3 regions of the Enterobacter sp. Li2LvB3 genome follow, and region 1 is predicted to be linked to each of the others. Evidence: predicted binding sites of a transcription regulator. Region 1 holds the regulator's gene; each other region holds the start of a gene.
The links. Region 1 encodes PhoB, which activates phosphate uptake and scavenging genes when phosphate is short. Its sites were predicted from a motif close to CTGTCATAAAACTGNCNNAT; they were not measured.
Positions count from the first base shown of each region.

Region 2: the regulator PhoB is predicted to act here: its motif matches at 2,227-2,246, upstream of opgB (phosphatidylglycerol--membrane-oligosaccharide glycerophosphotransferase).
Region 3: the regulator PhoB is predicted to act here: its motif matches at 2,488-2,507, upstream of pstS (phosphate ABC transporter substrate-binding protein PstS).

Region 1 covers NZ_JBSICG010000013.1:26,425-31,951, reverse strand. Annotated here, with positions in the region: gene brnQ (branched-chain amino acid transporter carrier protein BrnQ) at 1-838, opposite strand, end outside; gene phoR (phosphate regulon sensor histidine kinase PhoR) at 1,248-2,543, opposite strand; gene phoB (phosphate response regulator transcription factor PhoB) at 2,565-3,254, opposite strand; gene sbcD (exonuclease subunit SbcD) at 3,442-4,647, shown strand; gene sbcC (exonuclease subunit SbcC) at 4,644-5,527, shown strand, end outside.
Region 2 covers NZ_JBSICG010000020.1:70,295-75,821, forward strand. Annotated here, with positions in the region: gene opgB (phosphatidylglycerol--membrane-oligosaccharide glycerophosphotransferase) at 1-2,012, opposite strand, end outside; gene ACS603_RS16680 (YjjA family protein) at 2,282-2,764, opposite strand; gene dnaC (replicative helicase loader DnaC) at 2,851-3,588, opposite strand; gene dnaT (primosomal protein DnaT) at 3,585-4,130, opposite strand; gene ACS603_RS16695 (organic hydroperoxide resistance protein) at 4,254-4,682, opposite strand; gene ACS603_RS16700 (MarR family winged helix-turn-helix transcriptional regulator) at 4,767-5,219, opposite strand; gene ACS603_RS16705 (TetR/AcrR family transcriptional regulator) at 5,261-5,527, opposite strand, start outside.
Region 3 covers NZ_JBSICG010000004.1:221,765-227,291, forward strand. Annotated here, with positions in the region: gene pstA (phosphate ABC transporter permease PstA) at 1-274, opposite strand, end outside; gene pstC (phosphate ABC transporter permease PstC) at 274-1,233, opposite strand; gene pstS (phosphate ABC transporter substrate-binding protein PstS) at 1,360-2,400, opposite strand; gene glmS (glutamine--fructose-6-phosphate transaminase (isomerizing)) at 2,722-4,551, opposite strand; gene glmU (bifunctional UDP-N-acetylglucosamine diphosphorylase/glucosamine-1-phosphate N-acetyltransferase GlmU) at 4,706-5,527, opposite strand, start outside.

The DNA.
Region 1 (5,527 bases):
TGCCCGCACCACCGAAGGTGTGCTGCACGTAAGCATGAAGGATAGCCGCACCGTTCGCGTTCTGTTCAACCAGCATAGCGCTATCTGAACCCAGGCGGAACAGCGCCAGATACAGCAGCGTCAGGCCCACACCGGCCATCAGGCCAGCCCAGATGGTATAGCGGGTCAGCAGACGCGCTTCGGTCACGCCACGGGAACGCGCCGCGTTCACAATAACGATACCAAACACCATCGCGCCCAGCGTATCCATGGTCAGATAACCGTTCACAAAACCGTTGGAGAACGCCGCATTTTTATAGGCATCCATCGCATCGCTGATAGGGCCAGCCGGCCAGATGATAGCCGCAACGGCCAGCACGATCAGCGCCACAATTTTCATTGGCGCCAGGAAGTTCCCCACGGTATCCAGCAGCTTGCCCGGATAAAGAGAAACCAGAATGACAATCGCGAAGTACACCAGGCTGTAGATAAACAGCGGCATCGCACCGTCGCCGGTCAGCGGAGCAATCCCCACTTCAAAAGAGACCGTTGCCGTACGCGGGGTCGCAAACAGTGGGCCAACAGCCAGATAGCAGACCGTCGCCAGCAGAACGCCAGCCACTTTACCGATCGGTGTGCTGAGGCTATCAACGCCGCCGCCGACTTTCGCCAGCGCAACGATGGTCAGTACCGGTAGACCCACGGCAGTAATCAGGAAACCAAACGCAGCAGTCCAGACGTGTTCACCCGCCTGTAAGCCGACCATTGGAGGGAAAATGATGTTGCCTGCGCCAACGAACAGCGCAAATGTCATAAAGCCCAGCGCGATGATGTCACGCGATTTTAAGTGATGGGTCATAAAACCTTACTGCCTGTGGATGTGGTGTTGAAAACGTTGAGATTTTCGCCATCCCTGACGGGACAATACAGCGGAAAACTTGCTCAATTTCAGCGGGAAATTCTCCCGTCCTGGCGTGGAGAAGAATAGTTTTTCGATTTACCACGCAAATACAGTCGGTCTGACAGTATCTGGGGGGCAATTTAAACGCTTATAACGTTTAAAGGCAAGATGGGATCGTGAAACCAGAACAATATGCCAGTATGAAAAATCAGGCCAGCACAATACGCTATTTATAAGAAAAACCCATGGCTAATCATGCGAACAAAAAAGCATCGGGCGTATAAAATTCACTCAGGTTTTACTTGGCCGCAAAGCAAACGGGCCAGCAATGGCTGGCCCGTGGAAAGGAAAAATGACACGCCTGTTGTCAGGCGATTTTTTTGGCAATTAATCGTTCCGGGATAACGAAACTGAAACGAGTTCCTTTCCCCAGCGTGCTCTGAATATCGAGACGACTTTCATGATGATTGACCGCATGTTTCACAATCGCCAACCCCAGACCGCTTCCTCCGGTCTGGCGCGAGCGCGCTTTATCAACACGATAGAAGCGTTCGGTCAGGCGAGGCAGGTGTTCCGGCGAAATACCTGGCCCGTTGTCCTCAACGCTAAACTCCGCACCTGTCGGGGTATGTTGCCAGCGCACCACAATATGCGTCCCTTCTGGCGTGTGATTTACCGCGTTATAGACCAGGTTAGAAATGGCGCTACGCAACTCATCCTCGCTGCCCAGTACTTTCAGGCCATTATCAACCTCAAAGGTCAGTTGATGTTTTTTATGGCTCAAGGTCTGCGCTTCGCGCTCTACAACGCGCAGCATCATCGGCACGTCGATAGTGTCATTCAACGCAAGCGTCGGGGCGGCCTCTATTTTCGATAACGTCAGAAGCTGTTTCACCAGCCCTTCCATCCGGTGCGTTTGCTCACGCATGGTATGCAGCGCTTTTTCGCGTGGCGCCCCTTCCAGCGTTTGCTCCTGCATCATCTCCAGATAGCCCTGCAGCACCGTTAACGGCGTGCGCAATTCGTGGCTGACGTTGGCAAAGAAATTACGTCGCGCCCCTTCCAGCTGGTGCATCTGCGTTACGTCGCGCGCCACCATTAACCACTGCTGGTCGCTGTAGGGCATCACGCGGATCTCAAGGTGACGACCATTGTTCAGTTTCAGATTATGCGGGCGGGTGAAGTCACGTTTTTTCAGATACTGCGTAAATTCAGGGTAACGCAGAAGGTTAAGGATATTCTGGCCATTATCATCCGGCCAGCGCAGCCCAAGCAGCTGTTGCGCCAGGCCATTACACCAGAAGATAGTCCCTTCTTCGGTGGTCAGAATGACCGCATCCGGCAGCGACTCCGCGCCACTGCGAAAACGTTTGATCAGGCTACCCAGCTCACGACGGCGCTTTTTATTACGCATCTGCATCTGATGCAGGCCGTAGAGCAGCGGCTCCCAGCTTCCGCTTCCCGGCGGAGGCGTCATACTGCGGTCAACCCACAGCCACCAGGAAAGGCGCAGTAAGTTCCAGAAATGCCAAATTAGCAGCCCGGTGACCGCAGCCAGTAAAAACCACGGCAAATGTCCAACGAATGCCCCCAGAATGAGGGCCGGGATACAACAAAGAATGAGTTCAAAAACGAGCCTTTTCCATGACAGACGTTCCAGCACGCGTCACACTCCTGTCATTGTTCAGAAACGGGTCGAGAAACGATAACCCGTGCCGCGGACCGTCTGCACCATACGATCGTGGCCGCTCAGCTCCAGCGCTTTACGCAAGCGGCGAATATGGACATCAACCGTCCGGTCTTCGACATAGACGTTAGTCCCCCAGACGTTATTCAGCAACTGCTCACGGCTATAGACACGCTCAGGGTGAGTCATAAAGAAATGCAATAACTTGAATTCGGTCGGCCCCATATCGAGTGGGTTTTCGCCGGTCATCACCCGGTGTGACGTTGGATCAAGACTTAAGCCCTGCATCTCAATCACCTCTTCCACCGCCATCGGCGAAATACGGCGCATCACCGCTTTAATACGGGCGACCAGTTCTTTAGGAGAGAATGGTTTAGTGATGTAATCGTCAGCGCCTGTTTCCAGACCGCGCACACGATCTTCTTCTTCACCGCGCGCCGTGAGCATGACAACCGGAATATCGCGGGTCATCGCTTCACGTTTAATGTGTTTGATGAACTGCAATCCCGAGCCGCCAGGCAGCATCCAGTCAAGCAAAATCAAATCAGGCCAGGGTTCGTTAAGTTGATTCACCGCGCTGTCATAATCTTCAGCTTCTACCGGCTGAAAGCCATTTTGTTCGAGCACGAAGCACACCATTTCACGGATCGGAGCTTCATCTTCTACGACCAGAATACGTCTCGCCATACTTTGCCCTGTCTTATCTTATTTAAGTTACAAGTTTGTAATGCGGCGTCATTATGCGTCAGATTTATGACAGATTTATGAAAAACATTACCACTATAAATGGCAAACTGTTGTTTTATTACAGCGGTTATTTTCCGTTCTCTGAAAGTTTATAATCCTATCCTCATTTTTTTGCCACGGAACCGTTATGCGCATACTTCACACCTCGGACTGGCATCTGGGTCAAAATTTTTACAGCAAAAGCCGCGCCGCAGAACATGAAGCCTTCCTGAACTGGCTGCTGGAAACTGCTCAGTTGCACCAGGTTGATGCCATCATCGTTGCCGGTGATATTTTTGATACCGGGCAACCGCCAAGCTATGCGCGCGAACTGTATAACCGTTTTGTCGTTAACTTACAGCAAACCGGCTGTCATCTGGTGATTGTTGCGGGTAACCACGACTCCGTGGCAACGCTGAATGAATCCCGCGATATTCTCGCGTTCCTCAACACGACGGTCGTCGCCAGCGCCGGGCACGCCCCGCAGATCCTGAAAAAACGCGACGGGACGCCGGGTGCGGTACTGTGTCCGGTGCCTTTTTTACGTCCGAGAGATATCGTTCAGAGTCAGGCCGGGCTTTCCGGCGGTGAAAAGCAGCAGCACCTGTTGCAGAGCATAACCGACTACTACCACCAGCAGTATGAAGCAGCCTGCGCCCTTCGCGGTGAACAGGCGATCCCCGTGATTGCCACCGGACATTTGACTACCGTTGGGGCGAGCAAAAGTGACGCAGTACGTGACATTTATATCGGCACGCTTGATGCTTTCCCGGCGCAAAACTTCCCGCCTGCGGATTACATCGCGCTGGGGCATATTCACCGCGCGCAGATGATTGGCGGTAGCGAACATATTCGCTATTGCGGCTCCCCGATTTCCCTGAGTTTTGACGAGACGGGCAAAGCCAAATCCGTGCATCTGGTGACGTTTACCGCTGGCAAGCTCAGCGCCGTCGATACGCTGGACGTCCCGGTCACCCAACCGCTCGCGGTGCTCAAAGGCGACCAGGCAGCCATCACCACTCAGCTTGAGCAGTGGCGTGGCGCGGCGCAAGAACCGCCGGTCTGGCTGGATATCGAAATCACCACCGATGAATATCTGCATGATATGCAGCGTAAAATTCAGGCCTTAACGGAAGATTTGCCCGTCGAGGTGTTGCTGGTGCGCCGTAGCCGCGAACAGCGCGAGAAAATCCTGTTGAGCGCTCAGCGCGAAACGCTGAGCGAGCTGAAGGTCGAAGAGGTTTTTGAACGCCGGTTGGCCCAGGAAGAAATGGACGATGCAAAACGCGCCAGGCTGAACGAGCTGTTCGCCCATACACTGCACTCACTGAATGACGAGGAAGAGAACGCATGAAAATCCTGAGTCTGCGTCTGAAAAACCTCAACTCACTCAAGGGTGAGTGGAAAATCGACTTTACCGCTGAACCTTTCGCCAGCAACGGTTTATTTGCAATTACCGGTGCCACCGGGGCAGGTAAAACCACGCTGCTGGATGCCATTTGCCTTGCGCTGTACCACGAAACGCCGCGCCTGCAAAAAGTCTCTCAGGCGCAAAATGACCTGATGACGCGCGATACCGCCGAGTGTCTGGCGGAAGTAGAGTTCGAAGTAAAAGGCACGGCTTACCGCGCTTTCTGGAGCCAGAACCGGGCGCGTAACCAGCCAGACGGCAACTTACAGGCCCCGCGCGTGGAGCTGGCGCGCTGTGAAGACGGTAAAATCCTTGCCGATAAAGTGACGGACAAGCTTGAACAAACCGCTGCCCTGACGGGCCTGGATTACGATCGTTTTACCCGCTCGATGCTGCTCTCTCAGGGGCAATTTGCTGCCTTTCTTAATGCGAAACCCGGCGATCGCGCCGAACTGCTGGAAGAGCTGACCGGCACTGAGATCTACGGCCAGATTTCAGCACGGGTTTTTGAACAACACAAGGCAGCCCGTAGCGCCCTGGAGATGTGTGAGGCCCAGGCCGCTGGCGTGGTGCTCCTAAGTGAAGAGCAGCAACAACAGCTGCAGCAAAGTTTGCAGGTACTTACTGACGAAGAGAAAGCCCTGCTGGCGCAACAGCAGAGTCAACAGCAAGTCTTTCAGTGGCTTACGCGTCATGATGAGCTGCTGCGTGAACAGCAGCGTGCCACGGCCTTGCAGCAGCAAGCACAACAGGCACTGGCTGATGCCGGGCCGGAGCTGGCAAAACTTCAGCTTGCGCAGCCTGCTGCTGCGCTGCGTCCGCT
Region 2 (5,527 bases), on a different contig from region 1:
GGATGGGCGTATTCGATTTTCACTTCATCACCCAACTGGGCATTGGACCAGCGGCCCCAGGACTCAGGGCGCGAGATCCCGCTGAACTGCTTCACCTCTTCCGGCGCACCGGCCACGTTAAAGATAAAGCTGTCGGCTTTGTAACGAATATCGTTATCGACGATTTTCAGCATATCGACGTTGCGCTGGTAGCGGGTTGTGTCGATGACCGTATCTTTAAAGGCGGTTTTACCTTTCCACTGGGCTTTATCGATGTGCTGAACGATCTGTTCCCCGCCAAGCTGCCCCTGGGAGACGCACCAGTCGGTTGAGAGCGACAGCGGCTGCGACCAGAGCTGACCCATTTTGTAGCATTGATCTACCCAGACGAAGTTATCGCGCGGGGCGAAATCGGCCAGCTGGTAACGCAGTGGCGCTGAGTATTCACTTTCCGGCAGCGGCTCTACACGGTTATCCGACACGCGAAGCAGCAACGGCAGGCGGAAATGGCTGCCCGAGAAGGCAATCATGCCTTTCTGCTGATCGATGGTGAAGTCTTTCATTTCTTTCGGGAAGTTCCACAGGCGAATGATATCAGGCTTCCACGCGAGGATTTTTTCCTTCATGTTGAGGAACACTTCCGACAGCGACTGTCCTGACAGGGTGCTACGACCCAGACCAATAAAGTTATCACCGCCCAGGATATCCAGCACGGTGGCGCCGTTATCCATCGAGTTACGCTTGGTGGCAATTACATCCTGCTGCGGCTGGTCGCCACGCAGAATGAAGAACAGATTGCTGCGGTCCTGTTTGTTGAGCTCATCCCATGCGCTGTTTTTCATCGCCAGATGGTCAGAAGAGACAACAATCACCGTGTTTTTAAAATAGGGTGAGGCTTTAATTTTTTCGACCAGCGCGGCGATATGTTCCTGGCTGCACGTCACGGCGCTAAAGGACTTATTGTTTTTACCGTTGATATTGTAGCTTTTGCGCTGACAGGTGCGGGACACAAATCCGTCAGGATGGTGTGTGTCCACCGTCAGGGCGAACAGCGAGAAGCGCTGGCCTGAGCGGGACAGTTCTTCGAATTTCTTCCAGGTTTCATCCAGTACGGTGTCGTCGTAGAAGCCCCAGTCGTTACGATAGGCAGGGTCGGCTACCGTGGTTTTTAACTCTTCTGCGCCGTAAAGATGATCAAAACCGTGTGATTTCAGGAACACGTCTTTCCCGGCAAAGCGCAGGTTAGCTCCCTGCACAAAATAGTTTTCGTAGCCGGAGTTTTTCAGGATATCGCCAAGACAGATATTCTGCGGGAAGAAGCTCGACATGGACGCAGACGCGTTGCCTTCAAACGGGGCAAATAGCGGAATACCACACTGGGAAGCGACCATACCGGCGATGGTGTAATCGGTGCCGGGTAACTGCATGGTGTGGCTGAAATCAAGGCCTTCGTCTTTCAGCGGGCCAAGATCGGGAGTCAGGTTCGGGAACGCGTCATTATCAAAGTAGGTACGCTCCAGGCTTTCACCGTAGATGTAGACCAGATTGAGCTTCGGGCTGGCGATTTTCTTCGATGGCTCTTTGTAGTACGCAGCAAAATCAGGATCACCATCGCGCGACTGGGATTTGACCAGCTCGGTGATTTGGTGGAAGGCCGGGCTGGCATCCACTGAGGCCAGTGCCAGAAATAGCGCCAGCAGGCTGTAGCCAAAATGGTGGGGAAGATGCCGACGACGACGCAGTACCCAGGCGAGCGCGCTGAAAATAGCAACCAGCGATACCACGATGCCCAGGCCTGGAAGTATGTACTTACCAACACCTGCGCCGGTCAGGCTGTTCGTCAGAGTATAAAGCACCGCGTCATTAATGCCGTCGCCTGTAAAGTAATCGCTCGCATACAAGGTAATGTTGAGAACAATAAAAATGCCAAGCACCACCAGCGTGGCGATAAACCACCAGGTGTTGCGACCGGCTTTCCAGGCGTAAACGCCCACGGAGGCAAGAAAAAGGGTTAGGGACATTAACTCTGACAACAGCATATCCTCATGACGCCAGACGCTTAGCTGGCTAACTGGTTATTTTTTGGTATTACAATGTAATTGCGATGTCGCTTAGCTGCAATTTTAGTGTCACTAAAATGTGCTGTTGTTAGGATTTGGTTTAGAAAACCATTTTTTTGAAGGCGGTCGCATCCTGACTGGCGGACGCTGAGACTGTGGCAGGTGGTGAAAACGCTCATTTGACGCCGCGTTATAAGACTAACGTATTAAACGCGGCGTGTTGTGGCAGAAAATGGGGTCGATCAGGAGATGAAATTCATCCCCTGCTTCAGCACCAGATCGCAGGCTTTGGTTTTCACTTCTTTCGCCAGCGAAGAGTTGCCGAGGGTGCTCAGGTTAAGCTGTTGGCCGTTTTGCGCATTCAGCAGGCCCTGAATACCGTCCATGTAGTTGGTATCTTGTTTCTGTTCTTGCGTATCCAGACCCAGTTTGCCAAGCACCTGGTTTTTAATGTTCTGGGTGTCGGTCATGGAAGCCAGCTTTTGCTTCGCACAATATTCCAGAATACCTGCCGCGTTGTTCATGGTGCCCGCGCTCAGGCTCTGAGAGCTGCTACCTAACAGGCTGGTGAGGGAAGAGGCGGACAGGCCACCCTGAGAGCTGCTGCTCTCTTTGGTCAGCTCGTTCGCGGCGCTGGAGAGTGAATCTTGCCATGATGCGGCCTGAGCAACGCCGGATACCATCAGCGCGCCTAATACTGTGCTGAGAAGAACGTGTTTTTTCATAATTGCTTACTCGAACAAAGCCCGTTTTGGGCCGAAAGTGGAGCCAGTATATACCTCTTGTCGCGCCGGTATTTCCTGGAAATTTCCTAATACTCTTTGCCGGTAACGCGGCTGCGATAACTATCCCAGTCAAAGATGACATACAGGCTGTTACCGAGCTTCATACGATCCATGACGCGTTCACCCAGCAGACGGGTCATTTCGTCGATATTGTGGTTAGTCAGCATTCCGGTTGGGCGTTTTGACGAGGAACGGCGGTCGACAATCTGGTTAATGATCACCTTTTCATAGCGGGATTCGGTCTGAACGCCAATCTCATCAATGACCAGTAAATCGACGTTGCTCAGGTCGTTAAGCAGCTGTTCTTCGCTGGTTTCGCGATTGCTGAAAGTGTCTTTCATGGCGGACATGATATCGGCCACGGTGATAATCAGCACCGATTTACCGCGCAGCAGTAGCTCGTTACAGATGGCAGCGGCAAGATGATTTTTCCCGGTGCCGGGCTTACCGCTAAAAATAAAGCTGGCAATGTTACCGTCGAATTCGTCTACATACTGGCGTGCGGCGGCCAGAGCGTTCATCTGCCCCTGCGACTCCACTTTGTAGTTATCAAACGAGCAGTTCTGGTGCAGCGGACGGATGCCAGAGCGGTTGAACGTGCGCTGCATTTTCATGGCCCGGTTTTCGCGGGCGAGGGCGGCGGCGCGGATCTCTCCTTGCTCTTTCTGCCATGCCAGCAGTTCTTCACCGGTCGTAAACGCGGGTTTGACGTTGGCAGGCATCATTTTTTGCAGACGTTTCATCAGGTCGCCGACGTTTTTCATTTAGCACCTCGGAATCCATTGGGGATCTGTTTGTCTGGTTCTGAAAAGGCGTTGATATCGCGCTTTGACTGACCGCCGTTACTGGCGCGGTTCATCTGAATGCTGCGCGCAAGTTTTTGCTGCCACTGAACATGGTGGAACACTTTGCCTTCTGCCTGCCAGTAGGCGGTGAATGCCGCCAGCTCTTCGGGGGTGACTGTTTGCGCGAGAGCAATCCCCCATAACGCGGCCTGACGCTGGAAATCGGCGTCAGGTTGCCATCCGCCGTACATGGCAAATTTCCCCATCGGCACGGCGACCGGGGCGCTTCCTGGCTCTTCAAAGAACTGAGTATCCAGCGTCACATCGCTCACCGGGCGCGACAGGCGCGCTTCGAGATCCAACAGCTGTGCCAGACGTTCAGGCGTGATCGCATAAAACGCCGGTGCGTTATCAGCGAATACCGCGAGCGTGCCGTTTTCGGCGTTGGTCAGTACACCACGGGGATCGTGCATAAACGCATCGATACCCGCAATGCTGGTGGTCAGGATTCTGGAAGACATAACACTTTCTCTACTGATTACTACGGGCGTGATATGGGCTTATGGTAGCACAGAGAGGAAGAGGGGATGGAGGGGGAAAGTATAGGTCACCCTCTCCCGGCAGGGAGAGGGAATCGGTAGGGATTAGGCGATGATATTCAACGTCACGTCGATATTGCCGCGAGTGGCGTTAGAGTACGGGCAAACAATGTGTGCAGCATCAACCAGTTTTTTCGCTTCGGCTGCATCCATACCTTCAACGTGAATGTTGAGTTTCGCTTCGATACCAAAACCGGTTGGCAGCGGGCCAATACCTACTTCGCCTTCGATAAACGCGTCTTTCGGCAGGGAGAATTTATCGCGGGCAGCAACGAACTTCATTGCACCCAGGAAGCAGGCAGAATAGCCGGCTGCGAAAAGTTGTTCCGGGTTGGTGACTTCGCCACCCATGCCGCCCATCTCTTTTGGCACGCCCAGTTTTACATCCAGTACGCCGTCGGAGGAGGTTGCACGGCCATCGCGGCCTCCGGTTGCTTTTGCTTTGGCAGTGTAGACAACTTTTTCTAAAGACATGGCAGGTTCCTCATCTTGCATTTATATGTGCTATTAAATAGCGTGCGATATATATGTGTAAATAAATACGCGTAAAGTATAGCCTTACGCGCGCTGTAGCTGTTGGCGGAAAAGTTCAAGCTGTTGCTTAAGCCCTGCCAGGGTGGCGGTATCACATTGCACCGCACAACCTACCGCCTGCGGAATACCCACAGCTTGCTGTTGCAGGCTGCTTCCCGCGTCGCTCAGGGTGACCACAACCTGACGCTCATCTTTACGGGAGCGATGGCGGTTGATTAGCCCGGCGCTTTCCAGACGTTTCAGCAAAGGCGTTAGTGTGGCTGAGTCAAGAAACAGACGCTCGCCAATCTCCGACACCGTAATGTCATCCTGCTCCCACAGCACCAGCATCACCAGGTATTGCGGGTAGGTCAGGTTAAGCGGTGCCAGCAGTTGCCGGTACAGCTTATTCAGCGCCAGGTTTGCCGAGTAGAGGGCAAAACAGAGCTGGTTATCCAGCAGCAGCGCGGGGGTGGCGTCGTTCATTTTCGCGTTCATGGATTGAATATAGATAGTGTGCGATATAATTGCAAGCTATTTTATGGGCAAGTATAGCGAAGCGCTACCTGAACCGCCATTTTACGATAGTGCTGGCGTTGCGCCTGCTCGTCTGCGCCATCTTCAAACAGCAGCGTAAAGGTGTAGCTGTTGGCAACGTAGTGGAAGCTAAAACTGCTGATAAGACGGTGAAGATCGCGCGCGTCGACTGTCTGATTGAACAGCTGCTTTTCTTTTCCGCGTTGCAGGATCCCGGCGAGAAGTTCCAGCGCGCTGCGGTTCACCTGACGCAGGTAGCTCGACTGCTG
Region 3 (5,527 bases), on a different contig from region 1:
ACAGGATCAACAGGCCGCTGCCCGCCAGGGCGTTCGCCAGGCCGCCACCCGCGGTGTTCGGTGGTGGCGTCATTTCGGTAAACAGCGCCAGTGACATACCGTCAATACCGCGCACAACGGTAGAGAAGAGGATCCAGACCAGCCAGAACAGACCGAATGCCATCGTCGCCATAGAGAGCGTCAGCGCAATACGGTTTTTCACTCGGCGCTTGGCCTGCATTTTGCGGCGGGATTCCGCCAGCTCAGCGGTGCTTTGCATTTCGAGAGTCGCCATTAACGTGCCCCCTCGTTCTTAGCCAAACGCATAATCATCAGCTTGGAAATCGCCAGAACAATGAAGGTGATAACAAACAGAATCAGACCCAGTTCCATCAGAGCAGCAACGTGCAGCCCGGATTCCGCCTCAGCAAATTCGTTAGCCAGGGCTGATGTAATGCTGTTACCTGGCATGTAGAGCGATGCGCTGTCGAGCTGGTAGGTATTACCGATGATAAAGGTCACCGCCATGGTTTCACCCAGTGCACGACCTAATCCCAACATAACACCACCGATCACCCCATTTTTGGTGAACGGAAGAACAATGCGCCAGATGACTTCCCAGGTGGTGCAGCCGATGCCGTAAGCCGACTCTTTCATCATCACCGGGGTTTGTTCGAAGACATCGCGCATAACGGCCGCAATGTACGGAATAATCATGATGGCGAGGATCACACCCGCAGCCAGAATACCGATACCGAATGCCGGGCCAGAGAACAGCGCTCCCACAAACGGGATAGAGGACAGGACATTGCCCACCGGCTCCTGGAAGTATTTCGCAAACAGCGGAGCAAAGATAAACAGGCCCCACATGCCGTACACGATACTCGGGATAGCCGCCAGCAGTTCGATGGCGATACCAAGCGGACGCTTCAGCCAGTTAGGCGCCAGTTCCGTCAGGAACAGGGCAATACCAAAACTGACCGGAACAGCGATCAGCAGAGCAATGAACGAGGTCACCAGCGTGCCGTAAATCGGCACCAGCGCACCGTAGATGTCGTTCGGTGCATCCCACTCTTTCGTCCACAGGAAAGAGAATCCAAATTTCTGGATGCTCGGCCAGGATGAGAAAATCAGGGACACGATAATGCCGCCCAGCAGCAATAGCACAATCAGCGCAGCCAGTTTTACCAGCGCGCTGAAAATCATGTCACCTTTTTTACCCGGAGGGTTAAATGCAGGCTTGGTTGCAGCCATAAATCACTCTTCTGTTAAACGCGTTTACGAAATTGCCGGATGGCGCTTGCGCTTATCCGGCCTACAGTTGGAACCGTAGGGCGGGTTAGCGCAAGCGCCACCCGCCATTTTCGTCAGAATGCTAAATTAATACAATGCCTTACCGCTGCTGTCTTTTACGTTGGTCTTCCATGCAGCACGAATCTGCTCAACCACGCTATCCGGCAGGCTGGCGTAATCCAGGTCGTTAGCCTGTTTGTTGCCGTTTTTGTATGCCCAGTCGAAGAACTTCAGCACTTCAGTACCTTGCTCAGGTTTCTTCTGCTCTTTGTGAACCAGAATGAACGTGGTAGAGGTGATTGGCCATGCGCCTTCGCCTTTCTGGTTAGTCAGATCCTGTGCAAAGGATTTGCTCCAGTCAGCGCCTTTAGCAGCGTTAGCAAAGTTCTCTTCAGTCGGGCTTACTGGCTTGCCGTCAGCAGACAGCAGCTTGGTGTAAGCCAGGTTGTTCTGCTTAGCGTAAGCGTATTCTACATAACCGATAGAGCCTGGCAGACGCTGTACGAATGCCGCGATACCGTCGTTACCTTTACCGCCCAAACCGGTTGGCCAGTTAACGGTAGAGCCAGAACCGACTTTAGATTTCCACTCTTCGTTCACTTTCGCCAGGTAACTGGTGAAGACGAAAGAGGTACCAGAACCATCTGCGCGGCGAACCACAGCGATGTTCTGAGAAGGCAGTTTCAGGCCTGGGTTGAGTTTAGCAATGGCTTCGTCATCCCATTTTTTGATTTTGCCCAGGTAGATGTCACCCAGTGTTTTGCCGTCCAGCACCAGCTCACCAGACTTCACGCCCGGCAGGTTGATGGCCAGAACCACACCACCGATAACGGTAGGGAACTGGAACAGGCCTTCCTGAGCCAGTTTTTCATCAGTCAGTGGAGCATCTGATGCGCCGAAATCAACGGTGTTAGCGGTAATTTGTTTAACGCCACCGGAGGAGCCGATACCCTGGTAGTTAACCTTGTTACCCGTTTCTTTCTGGTAGGTATCTGCCCATTTGGCATACACCGGCGCAGGGAAGGTTGCACCGGCACCAGTCAGGCTTGCCTCTGCGAATACAGAGAAAGCGCTCAGAGATAAGGTCGCGGCGACAACAGTTGCGACAGTGGTACGCATAACTTTCATAATGTCTCCTGCAAGATTTTCGTAAATCGTTGTTTAGTGGCTACGATGAGCAAAATAGGACAAACAGGTGACAGATAAATGTACGAATTATGACAGTTTTATGACAACGAAAGTTTGACTTAAAAGTCAGTAAAAATTATCAAACGTATCAATTAGATAGCCACAAACATGACAGTATGTTTTCAGTGATATTTTCTTTATGTGACACTGAAAAAAGTAGCTGAAGATGACAGATTGTCATAAATAAAAATGGGAAAGAGTTGATTAAAAACAAACCAGGAAGGGTAAAAAAGCTCCACCCGAAGGTGGAGCCTGAGATGATTATTCAACCGTCACAGATTTCGCCAGGTTACGTGGCTGGTCAACGTCGGTGCCTTTGATAAGCGCAACGTGATAAGCCAGTAATTGCAGCGGAACGGTGTAGAAGATAGGTGCAATCACCTCTTCCACATGCGGCATCTCGATGATGTGCATGTTGTCGTTGCTGGTGAAACCGGCATCCTTATCAGCAAAGACGTACAGTACACCGCCACGGGCGCGCACTTCTTCAATGTTGGACTTCAGTTTTTCCAGCAGTTCGTTGTTTGGCGCAACGACGATAACCGGCATATCCGCATCAATCAGCGCCAGAGGGCCGTGTTTCAGCTCACCTGCCGCATAGGCTTCTGCGTGGATGTACGAGATTTCTTTCAGCTTCAGCGCGCCTTCCAGCGCAATCGGATACTGATCGCCACGCCCCAGGAACAGCGCGTGATGTTTGTCAGAGAAATCTTCCGCAAGCTGCTCAATACGTTTGTCCTGAGACAGCATCTGCTCAATACGGCTCGGCAAAGCCTGCAAACCATGAACAATGTTCTGCTCAACAGCGGCATCCAGCCCTTTCAGACGCGCCAGTTTTGCCACCAGCATTAGCAGCACTGTCAGCTGCGTAGTGAAGGCTTTCGTCGATGCGACACCAATTTCCGTGCCCGCGTTGGTCATCAGCGCAAGATCGGATTCGCGTACCAGAGAAGATCCCGGCACGTTACAAATCGCCAGAGAGCCAAGATAGCCCAGCTCTTTGGACAGACGCAGCGCCGCCAGGGTATCGGCTGTTTCGCCAGACTGGGAAAGGGTGATCATCAGGCTGTTACGGCGCACTGCGGATTTGCGGTAGCGGAATTCAGACGCGATTTCCACATCGCATGGCACATCCGCCAGCGATTCAAACCAGTAGCGAGAGACCATACCGGAGTTGTAGGAGGTGCCGCAGGCCACGATCTGAATATGCTCAACCTTCGACAGCAGCTCGTTCGCCTTGTCGCCCAATTCGCTCAAATCCACCACGCCGTGGCTAATACGCCCGGTCAGGGTGTTTTTGATGGCGTTCGGCTGCTCGTAAATCTCTTTCTGCATGTAGTGACGGTAAGCGCCTTTATCGCCTGCGTCGTATTGCAGGTTGGATTCAATTTCCTGGCGATTGATCTGCGTACCGGCTTTATCAAAGATAGACACGGAACGGCGCGTCACTTCAGCGATATCGCCCTCTTCCAGGAAGATAAAGCGACGGGTCACTGGCAGCAGTGCCAGCTGATCGGATGCGATGAAGTTTTCACCCATGCCAAGGCCGATAACCATTGGGCTACCGGAGCGTGCAGCAAGCAGTGTGCTCGGGTCACGGGAATCCATGATAACCGTCCCGTATGCACCGCGCAGCTGAGGAATAGCACGCAGCACCGCATCACGCAGCGTGCCGCCCTGTTCCAGTTCCCAGTGAACCAGGTGAGCAATAACTTCGGTGTCGGTTTCAGACACGAAGGTATAACCGCGTGTTTTCAGCATTTCACGGAGTGGTTCGTGGTTTTCGATAATGCCGTTATGCACCACCACAATGTGTTCAGACACATGCGGGTGTGCGTTACCTTCGGAGGGTTCGCCATGCGTCGCCCAGCGAGTATGCGCAATACCGGTACCGCCGTGCAGTGGGTGTTCTTCCGCCGCTTGCGCCAGGATCTGCACTTTACCCAGACGACGCAAACGGGTCATTTGACCTTCCGCATCCACCACAGCCAGACCAGCAGAGTCATAGCCACGGTATTCCAGACGACGTAAACCTTCGAGAAGGATTTCAGCAATATCACGCTGCGCAACTGCTCCAACAATTCCACACATAGTTAGATTTCCTGATTATGGCGCTATGCCATGCGTTGTCGCTGACCTGTTGTTGCCCTTTTCGGGCGCCCCGAGCCTTGTAGAGAGTGGGGTTATATTTATGGGTACTGCTTATGGGAGGGGGATTATATTATCCCCTCGTCCCGAAAATCTGTTACTTCTTCACCGGGCGTTTCCAGCCCTGCTTGTGAACCTGCGGCACACGGCTTAACACCAGCTCGTTATCGGCCACATCACGCGTGACAGTCGTTCCTGCGGCAATAGTTACGCCATTACCAACGGTAACAGGCGCCACCAGCTGCGTATCAGAGCCGACAAACACATCATCACCAATGATGGTTTTAAACTTATTAGCACCGTCGTAGTTACAGGTGATCGTTCCTGCACCAATATTCACGTTATCGCCAATCTCCGCATCGCCCAGATAGGTCAAATGACCGGCTTTAGAGCCTTTACCCAGCCGCGCTTTTTTCATTTCGACGAAGTTACCCACGTGCGCGCCTTCCAGCAGCTCAGCGCCAGGGCGCAGGCGCGTAAACGGACCAATGGTGCACGCCGCTTCCAGATGGGCATCTTCTACCACACTGTATGGGCTGATTTCGCAGTTATCACCAATGACGCTGTTTTTAATCACGCAACCCGTGCCAATTTTGACGCCATGGCCAAGGGTCACGTTGCCTTCAAGGATAACGTTAGTATCAATCTCAACATCGCGCCCGTGAGCCAGGGTGCCGCGCAGATCAAAACGCGCTGGATCGCTCAGCATAACGCCTGCCAGCAGCAGTTTTTCCGCCTGTTCTGACTGGTAAATACGCTCCAGGCGGGAAAGTTGCAGGCGGTTGTTTACACCATCGGTTTCGCTGATACGAGCCGGGTGTACAGCGGCAATCTCACGGCCTTCATGGTACGCCAGGGCAATAATATCCGTGATGTAATACTCACCCTGCGCGTTGTTGTTGGTCAGTTTCGACAGCCA